2 regions of the Pauljensenia sp. C0254C2 genome follow, and region 2 is predicted to be linked to the other one. Evidence: riboswitches for the same ligand, from Rfam matches in the RefSeq annotation. Region 2 holds a riboswitch; the other holds the start of a gene.
What was found. Region 2 has a riboswitch for ZMP and ZTP ahead of AC1DA5_RS08160 (bifunctional phosphoribosylaminoimidazolecarboxamide formyltransferase/inosine monophosphate cyclohydrolase). Riboswitches for the same ligand answer to the same signal wherever they lie in the genome.
Positions count from the first base shown of each region.

Region 1 (8,913 bases), on a different contig from region 2:
TCACGACGGTCGAGGCGCTCACGCAGCCGCTCCCCCTGCTCTTCAAAAGAAATCGCAAGGAAAATCTTGATGATATGAATACCCTTTTCCAGGGTGCGCTTTTCGAAACGCCTGATGGCGCGGTAGCGATCTCGAAGGGTCTTGTCGTCGACGACCCATGAGCGCCCATGCTCATCATCGTGACCCACCAGTTTTTGCGCCGTCGGCACCAAGACATCCTCATAGTGGGAGCGGTCAAACACGCCAATCATTCCAGGTTCGGGAAGCTCGCGGCGAATGCGCCACAGAAAATGGTGCTTGAGTTCTTCTTTCGTGGGGGCTTTGAACGCCGCCAGAGACACGCCCTGCGGGTCCACCAACCCCATCACATGCCGCACAATGCCGCCCTTACCGGCGGTATCAAGCCCTTGGAGGACGATCAACACTGCTTCAGAGCTGCCGTTATCGCTGTGAGCCTGCGCAAAGAGTCGTTCCTGCAGCTCGGCCAGATCAGTTGCCTGATCTTCCATAGCTTTCTGGCCGTCCTTCTTACCCTCGTCCCAGCCGGGAGTCTTGTCACGGTAAATGGTTGCCAAATCCAGCTCTCCGTGAACGGCAAGCAGTTTGCGCGGATCAGTTGTCCAGCCTCGCTGCCGGGAAGAATCCATCGTCGAGGCACGTGTAGGCACGGCATCTGCTCGGTCGGCGCGCTTCTTTTTCTTCTTCGAACCCATGGGTGACATTTTAGTGACGAGGGCGACTCTTTTACACCTTAGAAACGCCTGTAAACGCGGAAAAGATCGACCGTTTTGCACAGAGTCGTCGCAAACTTGGGACTGCTTTCCCTAGTAAAGGACAAAATTGCGCCGTAGGCTTGTCATGAGAGCTCGGAGCACGGATCCGGGCCGGAACGCGAACCCTACCGGGAACGCTCGATCATTCAATCAAGGAGTTCCACATCATGGCTCAACCCAAAATCGTCACCGTAACCGGTGCCGCTGGAAACATTGGATACGCGCTGCTTTTCCGCATCGCATCAGGCGCAATTTTCGGACCCGACGTTCCAGTCAAGCTTCATCTGCTGGAGATCCCTCAGGCTGTCAAGGCAGCTGAAGGCACAGCCATGGAGCTCGACGACTGCGCATTCCCGCTGCTGGCCGGCGTCGACATTTTCGATGACGCCACCAAGGCATTCGAGGGAACCAGCGTTGGCCTGCTCGTGGGTGCACGCCCGCGTTCGAAGGGCATGGAGCGCGCTGACCTGCTTGAAGCCAATGCCGGAATCTTCGGACCTCAGGGTGCCGCAATCAACGCTGGCGCAGCCGATGATGTGCGCGTCCTGGTCGTGGGCAACCCCGCCAACACGAACGCCGTGATCGCAGCCAACGCTGCGCCCGATGTGCCAGCCGACCGCTTCACCTCCATGATGCGTCTGGATCACAACCGCGCCATCAGCCAACTGGCCCACAAGACCGGTGCAGCTGTCAGCGACATCAAGAACATTGTTGTGTGGGGCAACCACTCGGCCGACCAGTACCCGGATGTCTCCTACGCCACCGTTGACGGAAAGCCGGCCACCGACCTGGTTGACGAAAAGTGGCTCGACGAGGAATTCCGCCCTGTCGTTGCCAAACGTGGCGCCGCCATCATCGCCGCACGTGGCGCGTCCTCAGCGGCATCGGCAGCCAACGCCGCAATCGACCACATGCACACCTGGATCCACGGCACGCCCGAAGGTGAATGGGTCACCGCTGGTGTCCATTCAGATGGCTCGCACTACGACGTTCCTGAAGGCTTCTCCTTCGGCTTCCCGGTGCGCGCAGTGAACGGCGAATACCAGATCGTTGAAGGCCTCGAAATCTCCGAAGCCACCCGCGCCGGCATCGACCACAACATCAAGGCTCTGCAGGAAGAATACGACGCAGTGAAAGCCCTCGGCTTCATCAAGTAGTTCTCGCCAGCAGGACAGTCCAGAAGAACGCTGGAACGCCCTCCCTGACTTGCTCCACGAGCAATAATCAGGAGGCGCATCCAGCGTTCTTTTTGTGCTGTGACTGGCATACTTGAATATGGGTGCGCCATCCCTGTTTTCAGAGATAGAGTTTGTTATCACTTCAACGATGCAGTGTGGAAACAATATCGAAAGGATTCAAATGATTGGGTTCCTCATAGCGACTGCCACGACCGTGGTTGTGGCGTATCTGATTTTTCACCGTTATCATCCGCAGACCGTCCTGATTTTTTCCGGTCTATTTATGCTGCTTTGCGCTATTCCACTGTCAATGAAACCATTGATGGATGAAGACCAGACCACTGGCTCGGCGTTCCTGGATGTCTTCGACCAGATCACTCAGACGTTCGGGAATCTAGGTGCCAAGCTCGGTCTGATCATCATGGCGGTCGGCGGTTTCTCGCTGGTCATGGACCGAGTCGGTGCATCATCAGCACTGGTCGCCATCGCAACCAAACCGCTCCAGAAGATCAACAAGCCCTACGTTGTTCTTGCCTCCACCTACATCCTGGCTCAGACACTGTGCTTGATCATTCCATCGGCAGCTGGCCTGGCGATGCTGCTGATGGTGACCGTCTATCCGCTCCTGCGATCCCTGGGAATCTCGAAACTGTCTGCCACGGGCGTTATCGCGACCGGCAGCTGTCTGGACCTTGGCCCTGCTTCCTCAAACGCCAATATGGCGGCCCAGACGTCCGGCATGACCGTCCAGGAATATTTTATTCAGTACCAGCTGCCCGTCGCACTGGTGGTCGTCGCATCGGTGTTCATCCTCCATTACTTCGTCCAGCAGTACTTCGACCGCAAGGCCGGAACTACTCCCGACAAAGCAGACTGGGATGAAATCAAGGCTGAGCTCGCAGGTATTAAAAGGTCCTCGGGCGGAAAGTCGGCCCTGGCACAACGCGCTGCAAATGGTGGGTCCGACACCGCCGCCAAGACCAAGGCGGACACCAAGGAAGCTGAACGTGTCGACAAGCCGACCCCGAAGGCATACGCGCTCCTTCCATTTACGCCACTGGTCCTGCTCATTGTTTTCTCGCCTTTCGTGATTACCAGCATCAAAATGAACGTGGCAACTGCCATGATTATTTCCGGAATGCTCGCCGTTATTTGCGAAATGATTCGCTACCGTTCATTCCAACGCGGCGCGGACGCTTTCTCCGTTTTCTTCGAGGGCATGGGTCGCCAATTCGTCAACATCGTGACACTCATTGTCGGCGGCCAGATGTTTGCTGCCGGTTTAACCCAGCTCGGGTTTATTTCGTTCATTATTGATGGCGCCGAGCGATTCAATATGGGGGCAATTCCGATCACCATCATCATGACGTTGGTGATCTTCCTGTCAGCGGTCCTGATGGGCTCCGGCAACGCACCGTGGTTCGCGTTCTCAGAACTTATCCCCGACATTGCCAAACCCCTGGGCGTTGACACCGTGTTCCTGGCTCAGCCAATGGAACTGGCATCAGGCATCGGTCGCTCCATGTCGCCTATCGCAGGCGTCGTGATTGCAGTTGCCGGACTTGGTGATGTCAGCCCGGTCGACCTCGTCAAACGAACAATCCCCGTCATGATCCCCGCTTACGTGATCATGGTCACCTCGTCGATCGTGTGGGATTACCTGCTTCGAGCCCTCATTTAAGGAGGAAACATGGCACTTTTACCAATGCAGATCGCTGAAACACTCACATCGAATGTCGACGCCATGACCGATGACCTGGTCCAGTGGCGCCGCGACTTCCACGCACATCCTGAACTCGGATTCCTCGAGTACCGCACCACGTCGATCATCGTCCAGCATCTGCGCGAGTGGGGCTATGAGGTCCTGCAGGGAAAGGACGCGTGCCTGTCTGAGGAGCGAATGGGACTGCCCAGCTCCGAAGAAGATGAGGCCGCAATCGCCCGCGCGATTGACGAGGGTGCCGACGCCGACTTTGTTCACTCGATTGCCGGAGGACACACGGGTACTGTGGCAATTCTCCGCAATGGGGACGGCCCCACTGTCGGCATGCGCTTCGACATTGACGCGCTGCCGCTGCAGGAATCTTCAGAAAAGGGGTACTACCCGGCGGATGAGGGTTTTAACTCCATTCACGCCTCCACCATGCATGCGTGTGGACACGACGCTCACATCACGATGGGGCTGGGTGTTGCCCGCACAATGGCACAGATGAAGGACTCCTGGTCAGGAACGCTGAAGATTTTGTTCCAGCCCGCTGAAGAAGGCGTTCGCGGAGCGAAATCGATGGTGGCCGCCGGCCATGTCGATGACGTCGACGTCATGTTCGCGCAACACGTGTGGCCACACGACTTCGAAGAATCCGACTACGCGCCCGGATCCGGCGGGGCTCTGGCCACCACGAAGTACGACGTGAATCTGAAAGGACTGGCAGCTCACGCTTCAGGCGCGCCGCAAAAAGGCAAGAACACCATTCTCGCCGCGTGCACCGCAGTGTTGAACCTGTATGCGATTTCGCGCCACTCAGAAGGGGCGACCCGCGTGAGTGTCGGCAAGATCGTTGCCGGCGATACCCGCAATATTGTCGCAGATCATACACACTTTGAGATGGAAGTTCGCGGTTCAACGACCGAGATCAACGAGTACATGGAGCACCGAGCCCGCACCGTGATCGAAGCGGCTGCACAGATGTATGAGTGCGACTACGAGATCGTGCGCATGGGAGAGGCCATCTCCCTGGATTCCGATCCGGACCTGATGGACCGAATCGCTGAAGCTGGCGAGTTGGTGGGCGTACGCGCCAATGACCCGAAGTGGGTGGAAATGACCGCTTCCGAAGACTACGCATTCATGATGAAGCGAGTCCAGGACAACGGCGGAAAGGCCTCATTGCTGCTGATCTTCACTCCGTCGAAGGGCGGCCTGCACTCCGTCGAGTTCACGGTGGATGAAGCTGTCCTGCCCAAAGGAGTGCGCGTCATCAGCGCAGCCGCCATCGCGGAAATGCCAGCCGCACACTGACCGAGTTCACATCGTTATGGCGCCGAGTGGTCGCATGCATGCGACCACTCGGCGCACACCACGTATCAGAAGCGGTGGACTGGATTAGGCCGGAGTGCCTGTGAATCATTACCCTTAGGACTATGGAACATGATTCGACAGTGCCCCCCTCGACAATCGACAAGCTTGTCATTACTCTTTCCTGCCCGGACCAGCCAGGAATTGTTCACGCGGCCTCCGGCATCATGAGCGACATCGGTGGCAACATCATTCAGTCGCAGCAATTCGGTGACCCGGATACCGGCCTGTTCTTCATGCGAATGGAAGCTGAATCACCTGTCGGTCGAGGTCCTGTCGAAGAAGGCCTGACACGAATCGCCGACAAGTTCAACGCCACCTGGCGCGTCGACCAGTTGGGGCGACCGCTTCGCACCGTCATTATGGTTTCGCGCGAAGGGCACTGTCTCACGGACCTGCTCTATCGGCAGCGCTCTCAAGGTCTGCCTATCGAAGTGGTTGCAGTTGTCGGTAACCACCCTGACCTCGCGCCGGTCGCACAGTTCTACGGCGTCCCCTTTCTCAGTATTCCGGTCACCAAGGATTCAAAAGTGCGCGCCGAGGCAGAACTTCTTGACCTCATCAAGTCCGAGCAGGTTGAATTGGTCGTCCTGGCCCGCTATATGCAGATCCTGTCTGATTCGGTATGCCGTGAAATGGCCGGACGCGTCATCAATATTCACCACTCATTCCTGCCTTCGTTCAAAGGCGCGCGCCCATACGCCCAGGCTCACGAACGCGGCGTCAAACTCATCGGCGCAACCGCGCACTACGTTACAGCCGACCTGGACGAAGGGCCGATCATCGAGCAGGACGTCACGCGAGTCACGCACGCCGATTCCACCCGCGACATGGTGGAGCTGGGGCAGGATGTTGAACGCCGAGTCCTCGCGCAGGCAGTGCGTTGGCATGCTGAACGCCGTGTCCTGATGAACGGCAACCGAACCGTCGTATTCTCCCGCTAGTGTCCGCACTGGCGGTTTCCGCAGCGGAACACAGTTGATAAGATGAATCTGTCGCAACTGGCGAACAGGTGGGATGACCACCGGGGAGCGAAATAGGGTTGTCGCGGTCGCCCGCCTGGGCCACGCAACCGAGCGAGGAACGGCTGGGGCCATCCTCGCCAATAGTGAAAGCCAGACAAGCGAATTGAAAACTGGAGCAGCAATGAGTGATTCTCTCAACTCCCATACGTTGGCCGAACTCGATCCTGACATCGCAAAGGTGCTGGATGATGAGCTGAACCGTCAACGCGCCACCCTTGAAATGATCGCGTCGGAAAACTTTGTCCCGCGTGCAGTCCTGCAGGCTCAGGGATCAGTTCTGACCAACAAGTACGCCGAAGGATACCCGGGACGCCGCTACTACGGCGGGTGCGAGGCAGTGGACGTTGCTGAAAGTCTCGCAATTGAACGCGCCAAGAAAGTGTTCGGTGCCGATTTCGTCAACGTGCAGCCACACTCAGGCGCGCAGGCCAATGCCGCCGCGCTCATGGCGATGGCAAAACCGGGGGACACGATTTTGGGTCTGTCCTTGGCTCACGGCGGCCACCTGACACACGGAATGCGCATCAACTTTTCCGGCAAGATGTACCACGCCACCGCATACGAAGTTGACCGCACAACAATGCGTATCGAGCCTGACCAGGTGCGTGAAGTGGCGCTGCGTGAGCGTCCCCGTGTGATCATTGCCGGCTGGTCGGCCTATCCTCGTCACCTTGACTTTGCTGCTTTCCGCAGCATTGCCGACGAGGTTGGCGCTGCGCTGTGGGTTGACATGGCGCACTTTGCCGGCCTCGTTGCAGCCGGACTGCACCCAAGCCCACTGCCCCACGCCGACGTGGTGACCACGACGGTCCACAAGACACTGGGGGGTCCCCGCTCCGGCATGATCCTGTCCGCGCGCGGCGAGCAGTGGGGCAAGAAGCTGAATTCTGCTGTGTTCCCAGGTCAGCAGGGTGGCCCGCTGATGCATGTGGTGGCTGCCAAGGCCGTAGCAATGAAAGTGGCTCAGACCCCGGAGTTCAAGGACCGCCAGGTCAGAACTCTTGCTGGCGCGCAGAAACTTGCAGAGCGTCTGGGACGCGACGATGCGAAGAAGGTCGGCATCAAGCTGGTCACCGGCGGCACCGATGTGCACCTGGTGCTCGTTGACCTGGTTGATTCAACTCTTGACGGCAAGCAGGCTGAGGATCTGCTGCACGAAGTCGGCATCACGGTCAATCGCAATGCTGTGCCGTTTGACCCGCGCCCACCGGCAGTCACATCCGGTCTGCGTATCGGAACGCCGGCGCTGGCTACGCGCGGTTTTGGTGATGAGGAGTTCACCGAAGTTGCCGACATCATCGCGACCGCACTGGTTCAGGCGGCCTCCAAGGAGACAGTGGATATGGAGGGTCTGCAGGCGCGCGTGCGTGCACTGACTGATGCCTTCCCGTTGTACGACGGGCTGCAGCAGTGAGAGCGCCGTGGGAAGGTGCCGCACAGGTACTGGATGGGAAAGCCACCGCTGCTGCTATAAAGGGCGAGCTTGCTGAGCGCATCTCACGTCTGCGTGAAGCCGGTGTTCATGCAGGACTGGGAACAATCCTGGTGGGTGAAGATCCCGGGTCAGTGACCTATGTTGCCGGCAAACACCGTGACTGTGCGGAGGTTGGCCTCGAGTCGATTCGCATTGACTTGCCCGAGTCGGCCTCTCAGGCTGATATCGAGCAGGCTGTCGACCAGCTCAACGCTGATCCTGCCTGCACGGGTTTCATTGTGCAGCTTCCGCTACCCGTCGGGGTCGATTCCCAGGCCGTGTTGGAGCACATCGATCCGGATAAGGACGCTGACGGCCTGCATCCGATGAACCTGGGCCGCTTGGTGCTGCGCGCAAAAGGTGACATCACCTCGCCCCTTCCGTGTACGCCGCGCGCCGTCATTGAGCTGTTGGAGCGCTACGGCGTGGAGCTCAATGGCGCGAATGTATGCGTGGTTGGCAGGGGAGTGACCGTCGGCCGTTCGATTGGATTGCTGCTGACCCGTAAGAACATCAACGCGACCGTGACGCTGTGCCATACGGGCACGCGCAACCTCGCTGAACAGGTGCGCAATGCTGACGTGATTGTGGCTGCGGCTGGCTCGCCGGGACTGATCACCGCTGACATGGTGCGTGAAGGCGCGGCGGTGCTCGATGTTGGCGTTTCTCGCGTGACGGAAGCTGATGGCCGGGCGCGGCTGCATGGAGATGTGGCCGACGGAGTTGATCGTGTTGCGGCATGGCTGTCACCGAATCCCGGTGGCGTCGGGCCGATGACGCGTGCCCTCCTGTTGGCGAACGTGGTTGAAATGGCTGAGCGACAGGCGGGTTTCTCCGCTCAGGTGTAGATGCGCAGGTGTGAGCTTAGTGCCTTAACTGTTCATGTTCGCGGTGCTGTGGGCTTTCCAACTGGAACGTGGAATGCGTGATCGTGACGGGGAAGTGGTCCTGTACGCAGCTGGCGAGTGTGTGCAAAATGTCGGATCGCTCGTGCTCGTTCAACTCGGGTTGGACGGTGACGTGAGCCGTCAGGGCTATCACTCCTGTCGCAATGGTCGAGGCATGCAGGTCATGCACGTCTTCGACTCCTTGAACATGGAGCATATGCTCACGCACCGTTGCCAGTTCCAGGCCGGGTGGTGTTTCCTCCATCAGGATCGCCACCGAGCGGCGTAAAAGCGTGATCGCCCTCGGAGCCATCATGCACGCGATGAGCAGTGAGGCAAGGGCATCCGCTTGGAGCCATCCGCTGAAATGGGCGACGACCGCACCGATGATGACCGCGACCGACCCTAACGCGTCGGTGGCAACCTCGAGGAACGCTGCGCGCATGTTCAACGAGGAACTGCGGCCCCCCATCAGCACGAGTAGGGAAGCGACGTTTGCA
Region 1 is NZ_JBWPJO010000017.1:1,761-10,673, reverse strand. It holds gene AC1DA5_RS09790 (PPK2 family polyphosphate kinase) at 1-713, opposite strand, end outside; gene AC1DA5_RS09785 (malate dehydrogenase) at 941-1,930, shown strand; gene dcuC (C4-dicarboxylate transporter DcuC) at 2,049-3,632, shown strand; gene AC1DA5_RS09775 (amidohydrolase) at 3,642-4,970, shown strand; gene purU (formyltetrahydrofolate deformylase) at 5,093-5,971, shown strand; ZMP/ZTP riboswitch at 6,015-6,099, shown strand; gene glyA (serine hydroxymethyltransferase) at 6,174-7,466, shown strand; gene AC1DA5_RS09760 (bifunctional methylenetetrahydrofolate dehydrogenase/methenyltetrahydrofolate cyclohydrolase) at 7,463-8,374, shown strand; gene AC1DA5_RS09755 (cation diffusion facilitator family transporter) at 8,391-8,913, opposite strand, start outside.
Region 1: linked by a shared signal. The riboswitch ahead of glyA (serine hydroxymethyltransferase) and the one ahead of AC1DA5_RS08160 (bifunctional phosphoribosylaminoimidazolecarboxamide formyltransferase/inosine monophosphate cyclohydrolase) in region 2 are both predicted to bind ZMP and ZTP.

Region 2 (8,913 bases):
GCCTCGCGTGCTGCGATGCGCTGGGCGGCCGAGGCGCTGTCAGGATCCCAGCTTGCTGCCATTGCCAGTGGCACCGGGAAGATGGTACGCAAACCGTGGATGACGTCGTAGCCGAAGATCAATGGGATTCCGAAGCGATGGTGCTCAATCGCCAGTTTCTGCAGCCGGTTCGTCTCAGAGGCTTCGTTGACGAACAGGAGTGATCCTACCCGCCCCGCTTTAATCGCTTTTTCCACCATCGCGCGTTGGGCTGTGTTCGCATCTTCTCCGTCAGCGGGCGCGCCGTCCTGCTGGTTCAACGCCATAGCGAGGTAGAAGTACTGGGTCAGTTGTCCGGCTTTTTCTTCAACCGTCAGGCGTCCCAGCAGGTCGTCGACGCGTTCAGTGGTCGACAAAGCAGCATCTTGGAATGGGTAAGCAGCGTCAGTCATCATTGTCCTTTCACGGCAGTTAACACCCTAATATTACAGTCGGTAAATTAGAACATCAAGGACCCCGGCCAGATGCGCATGGACTGGTCCTGGATCATGCGTTTTGAGCCCGCCATTGCCGGACCTGAACGCATGGTCATCGACGTGAATACAGGCGAGTTCGCGACAGGGCAACGCTGAGCGATCTACTGACAACCCTGGTCGCGCGCCCATTGCGTTGCCGCGTTCACCGCTTGAGCAGGTTCCACCGTCACATCCGGTGCGATCGGATCTTCCGCGTGAGTCGTTCCCATGCGGTCTTTCGTCACGCCGACTGTGACCACAAGCTGCTTTCCTCCATACAGCGGGAACGGTGTATTGACCGTGGCATATCCTGCGGTCGGCTGGCCAAACACGCGCGTATTCGGTACGCCTTTAAAAGCGAGCAAAGCCTGCTCACCGGAGCTGCCGGTGTGTTCACCGGTGACAATCGCGACCGGCACCTCTGACTTTTCCGTGATGTCAACGGTCGTGGGCCTTCCGCCGCCGCTGACCTTCCCGCTCTCCAACATGACGGCGCTTTCGCCTCCGCCCGTAACAAAGTAGGACACGGGACCGTCAGGAATCAGTGGCGAGATACCGGCAATCATCGGTCCCATGTCGCCACCACCGTTTTCACTGAGGTCAATCACCGCCGCGCACACATTCGCTCCGGACACAGCTTGCGCAATAGTTTGCGCGTATTCGCTGCCCTGGTCGGGTGTGCCCATAAACGCGGGCATGTGAACAGTCACGACACCGTCGTTTTCTTCCACGCTCGGCGCCTCGTACTCGTCGACGGCTTCTTGCGCTTCGTCCGGCATCATCAAGAACGAGTGCTTCGTTCCCGCAATTTTGACGGCATCGGACAGGACAGCGTCGACCTCGTCAATGCTGGTGGCTTCGCTGATTGCCTGTTCGACTCGTGGACGCTCATCCTGCCAGGCTTCGGACGATGCGTTGATTCCCTGGTCAAGATGGCTGAGGGCGACTTCACCGTAGCGCTGTGGACTGGGCTCAGTCAGCCAAATACCGAAGTCGGGTCCCCACCTGACGACAGCGACTCCAAGCAGCGCAGCGGCGACAACAATCAGTGCCACCAAGGCGATGATGATTCGTTTGGCAACCGTGGACATGGACTAAGCTCCTCACGTTGACGTGTCGGTCTGCGTTCCATTATGAGGAAGCGGACTCATGCGTGCGAAGACAGCCCCATCTACATTGCGGGGTAGAGCTGACTCTACCCCGCATATGCAGATCGTTGAGCGCCTGTCAGTGCGCGAAGTGACGGGTTCCCGTCATGTACATCGTGATGCCAGCGGCCTGTGCCGCTTCGATCGACTCGTTGTCGCGGATCGATCCACCGGGCTGAACGACCGCTTTCACGCCGGCATCGATCAGCACCTGGAGGCCGTCAGCAAACGGGAAGAATGCGTCCGAGGCGGCAACGGCACCTTCGGAACGGCGCTCCGGCTCGTCAGCGACCACATCGGCTGTGCGTGCACCGCCCGCCGAATCCACCTTGTCAGCAGCGGCGTCACCTGTTGTGCGGCCACCCAGCGTGTTCGCGCGTTCGACCGCCAGACGGCAGGAGTCCACGCGGTTGACCTGACCCATGCCAACCCCGACGCTTGCACCGTCGTGAACCAGCAGGATTGAGTTCGACCGCACGGCTCGCACGGTGCGCCACGCGAACTCCAGGTCGCGCAGTGTTGCCTCGTCGGCCGGCTCGCCTGCCGCCAAAGTCCAGTTCGCCGGGTCGTCACCGTCAGCGTCAATGTCGTCGCGTTCCTGCACCAGCAGTCCCCCGGAAATCTGCTTGAACTCCAGGGCTCCGCGTACCGGTGGCACTACCTGCAGGATTCGCAGGTTCTTCTTCGTTTCCAGTACTTCCAGTGCGCCTTCGGCGTAGGAGGGCGCCAGGACGACCTCGGTAAAGATCGGTTTGATCTGCCTGGCCAGTTCGACGCTGACCTCACGGTTGACTGCGATCACTCCGCCGAATGCTGACACAGGATCGCATGCATGCGCCTTGCGGTGTGCTTCCGCCACATCTGCGCCAATGGCGATCCCACACGGGTTCGCGTGCTTGATGATGGCCACGCACGGCTCGTCATGGTCAAATGCTGCGCGCAGTGCTGCGTCACCATCGGTGTAGTTGTTGTAGCTCATCGCTTTGCCATGCAGTTGGCGCGCGTTCGCGATGCCAGGCAGCAGGTCCTGGGTCGTGTCGTCGCCGTCCTGTTCATCGCCTGGTTCGTCAAACTCAACGTCAACTTCACCCTCACCCATCAGCTCGACGATGTCGCCGTATACGGCGGCATCCTGATGCGGGTTTTCGCCATAACGCAAGGTGTGGAGGCGTTCGAAAGCAGAGACCAGCACCGGTGGCCACTGTGCGTCATCAACGTCATCGGCTTCAGCCGACTCGTCAACATCAAGATCAGCATCCAGTTCGTCTTCGAACCAGTCAGCGATGGCGGCGTCGTAATTTGCTGTGTGACGGAATGCGGCCGCTGCCAGTTCGCGACGCTCCTCCAGAGTGAATCCCTCAGAACGTGCAGCGTCGATCACCGCGTCGTATTGCTCCGGGTTGGTAGCAATGGCAACGGAGGGATGGTTCTTCGCAGCAGCGCGCACCATCGACGGGCCGCCGATGTCGATCTGCTCAACGCATTCGTCGAATCCTGCGCCCGAGTCAACCGTGTCCTCAAACGGATACAGATTGCATACCACCAGGTCGAATGCTGCGATCCCCAGGTCTTCGAGCTGCTGGCGGTGATCGGCTTTGCGCTGATCAGCGAGAATGCCGGCATGGATCTTCGGATGCAGCGTCTTGACGCGACCTTCCAGCACCTCGGGGAAACCAGTCACGTCTTCCACGGGCGTCACAGGAATCTTCGCGTCACGGATTTTTTGTGCAGTTGAACCGGTGGACACGATTTCGACGCCAGCATCAGCGAGTGCGCGAGCCAGGTCCACCAGGCCGGTCTTGTCGTAAACGGAGATCAGCGCTCTGCGGATCGGGCGGACATCAACGGGTTCGAGGTTATCCAAACGGACTGACAATTCTTCCTCCAAAGGGGTTCAAGGTCGGTCCTCAGCGCCCAGGCGGGCGGCGCCGTGCGAGGCTGCTTCAGCCGCTTCCCGGTGGTCCTCCACCCTCGCCAGTTGCGGCCTCTTTTAGTGTACGAGGGCGGCGCCGGATATGCGACTAGCTGTGATCTTTCAGATCTTCGTCACTGTTGTCAGTATTGTCTGACACGGCGATGGGTTCCGTGGGCGCAGCGCTGGCTTTGAGTGCTTCCATGCGGGCATCCGGAGCACGCGGAGGAGCGGGCAGTTCTTCTGTCGCCTCTTCTTCCAGCGCCGTTTCCTCTTCCTCCGGCGTCTCTTCGCCGGCTTCATTCAGGTCAGGAGCTGGAAGGGGCGTCTCCCTCGTCGATGACTGGGCGCGATTCTCCTTCCATGCGGCAATACGCGCCTTCGTCCACGCCGTCAAAGCTGCGGCCGCTCGGCGCACCCACGCGATCGTGGTCGGATGTGCTGCCAGGGACACCGCGAGCGCGACCATGCACACTTCCAGTACGACGAACAGCACGCTCCACCACACGCGCGGGCCAACGACACTCAGACGGGTCGACCCCAACGACATGCGCGACGAGGCAAGCCATGCTGCGATGACGAGCGCAGTGATCACGGTGGCCACTCCCATCGCAGCCGCCTGCTTCCACAGGTGCGTCATACGATGCCGCCACGCCGCCCATGCGCCCAGCAGGATTCCCACTCCCACCAGCGCCCAGGCCACCCAGTGGCCCGGAGCTGTCTGTGGGACGGCCGCAAGGATCGGGATCGCCGGAATCGGCGCAACAGGCGCGTTCGCCGCTGAATGGAGGGCGTCGGCACCCACGTAGAAACCAGGCCCCGCGATCCACGCCAGTGCGCATGCCATGATCGACGGAGCAAACAAGGCCTGAACAATGTTGATGATGACCGTGTCCTTGGTCGAAGCAAAGAGCAGTTCGTGGATACCGGAGATACGCTGAAGAGAAACAAGGATTGACACGGCGCTCATGATCAGGCTGAACAGCACTGTCAGTGCCACGGCAACGCGACCAAGGCGCAGCCCTGACCACAGCCATGTCAACGATTCGCGCCGTTCAGATGAAATCGTGGGCCATGTCCACGTGTGTCGAGCAGCAACTACCGCCCAGGTCGCTGCCAGAAGCGGAATGACGAGCGCACCGGGCAGTGCGCGCCACACGTTGATGTGAGCCGAGGACGCTCCAGCCGCAATGAGCGCCGTGACTGCAAACGTGGGGACAGCCATCCACTGCGCGGCGGCAGGAAAATCCCGTCCCGGCAGCAGAAGAACACGCAAAATGATGATCAGCAGCGCTCCGAGCAGTGTCGGAATGGCGAGGATGTCGCTCTGCCCCACCGTGATCGGCGCTCCCAGCGTCGCAGCCCAGAGGTCACCACCCACTGCCCGAGCATCGTCCCAGCTGGTCGACGCCAGCCAGGGGTTCTGCGAGACGAACCAGTACCCCACCAGCGTCACGACCATCATGAACGCCCATCCGATCAGGGCCGCCTCAATGCCGGCCAGGCCGGAGCGTGCCCACCCGTCAGGCAGTGCGATGCGGATCGTGCGTCGCCGCACGGCGGTGCGAGTGGTGTGAGGTTCCTCGTCGTGCACCTGAGGTGCCGGGGCCACTCGAATTGGCGAGGGCGCCTTGGCATCTGTCTCGTCGGCTCCGTCAAGGTCGAGGCGTTCAGTTTCTTTTTCCGAATTATCCAATTCGGGTTCATCATCACTGTCTGCCTCATCGTGAGCCGGCCCAAAAATCAGCGACGCACCTGCTTCACGGTCTTCCTCCTCAAGCCACGCGCCAACCACCTCGGTTGGGATCTCATCAGCGGACAGGTCCGCTTCTGCGCGCTGCCTGTCAGGGCGCTGCGATGGGGAAGAGTCAGGTGAGTGCGTCATCGTTCTTCATCGTCTCGCATCCGCGCCCACACATGGAGGTGCACCGCCGACCATGAGAAAGTTCATTCACGATCAGCGGTGCACGACCGGATGTTATTTCTGCAGAATCTCGCGAGCGATGATGGCAGTTTGGGAAGGTGTACGACCCACCCGCACGCCGACGGCCTCGAGTGCTTCAGCCTTCGCCGCGGCCGTGCCGGAAGATCCAGACACGATCGCGCCGGCATGCCCCATCGTCTTGCCTTCCGGAGCCGTGAAACCGGCAACGTAGGCCACCACCGGTTTGGTCATGTGTTCGGAAATCCACTGAGCTGCGCGCTCTTCCGCGTCGCCACCGATTTCACCGATCATGACGACCAGTTCGGTGTCGGGGTCATTTTCGAAGGCTTCGAGCGCGTCAATGTGCGTGGTGCCAATAACCGGGTCACCACCGATTCCCAGGCAGGTGGTAAAGCCGATGTCACGCAGTTCGAACATCATCTGGTAAGTCAGTGTGCCTGACTTCGATACCAGTCCCAGCCGTCCTGGGCCGGTAATATCTGCCGGGGTGATGCCGACGTTCGACTGTCCGGGGCTGATAATGCCCGGGCAGTTCGGTCCGATCACGCGCACGCCCGCTTCACGTGCGCGGGCCACGAACTCCGTGGAGTCAGCGACCGGGATGCCCTCGGTGATGACCACGACCGTCTCCACGCGGGCATCGACAGCTTCGAGTACAGCGTCTTTCGCAAATGCCGGCGGCACGAAAATGGCGGATACTGTGGCACCCGTTTCCTTCACTGCTTCTGCAACCGTTCCAAACACAGGGATGTCGACAGGGCCGTCGGTGACCTGGTCAGCCATCGGCCCGTATCCCTGGACATCGAATGTCACGGACTGTCCGGCTTTGCGCGGGTTGACGCCGCCGACAATGGCGGTGCCCGAGTTGAGCATGCGCTGGGTGTGCTTGCGTCCCTCTGATCCGGTCATGCCCTGGACGATGACGCGTGAGTGTGAGTCAAGAAAAATCGACATGAGAAGTCTCCTTGTGCTTCCAGGTTTCAGGCCAGCGGGGCGGCCGGATCGGATGTGTCTTCAGGGTCGGGCTCGACGCCGGCAGCCAGCTGCGCCACCATGCGGGCTGCTCCGTCCATGGTGTGTGCCATGTGGACCAACGGGTGACTGGCTTGCTGGAGGATTTCGCGTCCCTCATCAACGCGGTTTCCGTCAAGGCGCACCACCAACGGCTTCGTGGCGTTGTCACCGAGGATCGACAGTGCTTCAACGATACCTTGCGCCACCTGGTCGCATGCAGTGATCCCACCGAACACGTTGACGAACACGGCGCGCACCTGTTCGTCTCCGAGGATGACATCTAGGCCCTTGGCCATCACGTCAGCGGACGCTCCGCCACCGATGTCCAGGAAGTTTGCGGGCTTGACACCGTATTCCTCGCCTGCGAGCGCAACAACGTCGAGGGTGGACATCACCAAGCCGGCACCGTTACCGATGATGCCGACTTCGCCCTGCAGTCGCACATAATTCAGGCCGGCAGCTTTCGCCATTGCTTCGCGAGGGTCTTCAGCTGCAGTATCGATGAACTGTTCATGCTCGGCATGACGGAAGCGCGCGTTGTCATCGAGCGTGACTTTGCCGTCCAGCGCGATGACGTCGCCTTCTGGTGTCAGGACGAGCGGGTTGACTTCCACCAGCGTGGCATCTTCGCCGTGATAGGTGTCCCAGAGCTTGACCAGGACGGGCACGATCTTTTCGAGCGTGTCGCCCTCGAATCCTGCTTGAGTCAGGATGTCGCGCGCAACGTCCTCGTCAATGCCGCGCTGCGCATCCAGGGGAACGCGGGCCAGTGCTTCGGGGCGCTCCTTGGCGAGGGTTTCAATGTCCATGCCGCCTTCACGTGAACACATCGCCAGGTGCTGACGGTTCGCACGATCGAGCAAGATTGAGAAGTAATATTCCTCGGCAATATCGCATCCGGCGGTGATCATCACCGTATTGACGGTATGCCCCTTAATGTCCATGCCGAGAATCTTGCTGGCATGTTCGCGGGCCTCGTCGCCGCTGCGAGCCAGTTTGACGCCACCGGCTTTCCCGCGGCCGCCCGTTTTCACCTGCGCTTTCACGACGAGAAGGTCAGCGTTCAACGTGTTCGCAGCGTCAACTGCCTGGTCAGCCTCGGTGATGACGATACCCGGCAGGATTGGCACGTCATGCGATTTGAACAGTTCCTTCGCCTGGTACTCGTATAGGTCCACGCCTGTCTCCTTTTCAGTATTCGCACGATCTTCTTCGACGCCACAAATTACCTTGACATCGAGACATCGCCTTCAGACTACCGTGAAGGAGGCCTTCAGTCCTACCCTTTGGACAAAATTCCTATGAAATCTTCGTCAGCGGAGCCATTCGGATCAGCAGATTCTTCGTCCGGCCGGCAAAGTCAATACGCGCCACGGCCCGCGCCCCACTGTTTTCCACGCTCAGCACGGTGCCACGTCCGAACGTCGCATGCTCGACCACGTCACCGGTCTTCAGTACCAGCGACGTCGTGTCCGAGGGAGGCTCCGCCTGTTGAGCCGGTGGAACTCCCATTCGGACGGCGCGCCGACCCGCAAGGCGGAAAGCAGCGCTCCTCAGATTTGAATGCCCTGACCCGAATGCCGGTGCCGCATCAGCGTCACCGTACCGGTCGGTGCGTTGTCGGTGCACCTGACGCAGGCGTTCTGTCGATGTCATGGAGGAGCGCTCATCGATCAGCTCGGGCGGAATGTCATCCAGGAAGCGTGAGGGCGGAAATTCCTGCGGTGTGCCCCAGGCGGAACGCTGCCCCGCCCTCGTCAGGTACAGGCGTGAGCGGGCTCGCGTGATCGCTACATACGCGAGGCGGCGTTCCTCTTCAAGTTCAGCTTCTTCGCCCAGGGAGCGCTGGTGCGGGAAGATGCCATCCTCCATACCGGTGACGAAAACAACGGGAAATTCCAGGCCCTTAGCGGTGTGAACGGTCATCAGCGTCAGAAAGCCGCCACGCTCCTCATCGGACGGCACCTGGTCGGAGTCAGCCACCAGTGAGACGCGTTCGAGGTAGTCGAGCAGCGTTCCTTCCGGTTCACTTTGACGGAACGTCGTGGCAGCAGTGTGCAGTTCAGCCAGGTTCTCCACGCGCGATGCATCCTGAGGGTCATCTGAGCGCTTGAGTTCGGCAAGGTAGCCGGAATGGTCAAGGATCTCGTCGAGAATATCGGCTGGCGGCGCGCCGGCCCTGTCCAGTGCGCGTGCGGCTTCAAGCAGCCCCCAGAAACCTGCGACAGATGCAGATGCCCGCGGGGTAAGCCCCTGAACGGACGGGACAGGGTCGCCGGCAGATTCCGCTGCTGACGTTTCTTCTGTTTCAGGGATCTCGATCCCTTCCCCTTCACCAGCGGGACTGCCTGCGTGGACCCAGACGTGTCGAATCGCTTCACCCAGCGACACGTTATACAG
Region 2 is NZ_JBWPJO010000010.1:64,214-73,126, forward strand. It holds gene AC1DA5_RS08150 (glycoside hydrolase family 3 N-terminal domain-containing protein) at 1-431, opposite strand, end outside; gene AC1DA5_RS08155 (S41 family peptidase) at 617-1,585, opposite strand; gene AC1DA5_RS08160 (bifunctional phosphoribosylaminoimidazolecarboxamide formyltransferase/inosine monophosphate cyclohydrolase) at 1,722-3,518, opposite strand; ZMP/ZTP riboswitch at 3,548-3,634, opposite strand; gene AC1DA5_RS08165 (cell division protein PerM) at 3,664-5,439, opposite strand; gene sucD (succinate--CoA ligase subunit alpha) at 5,533-6,453, opposite strand; gene sucC (ADP-forming succinate--CoA ligase subunit beta) at 6,480-7,691, opposite strand; gene AC1DA5_RS08180 (ATP-dependent helicase) at 7,813-8,913, opposite strand, start outside.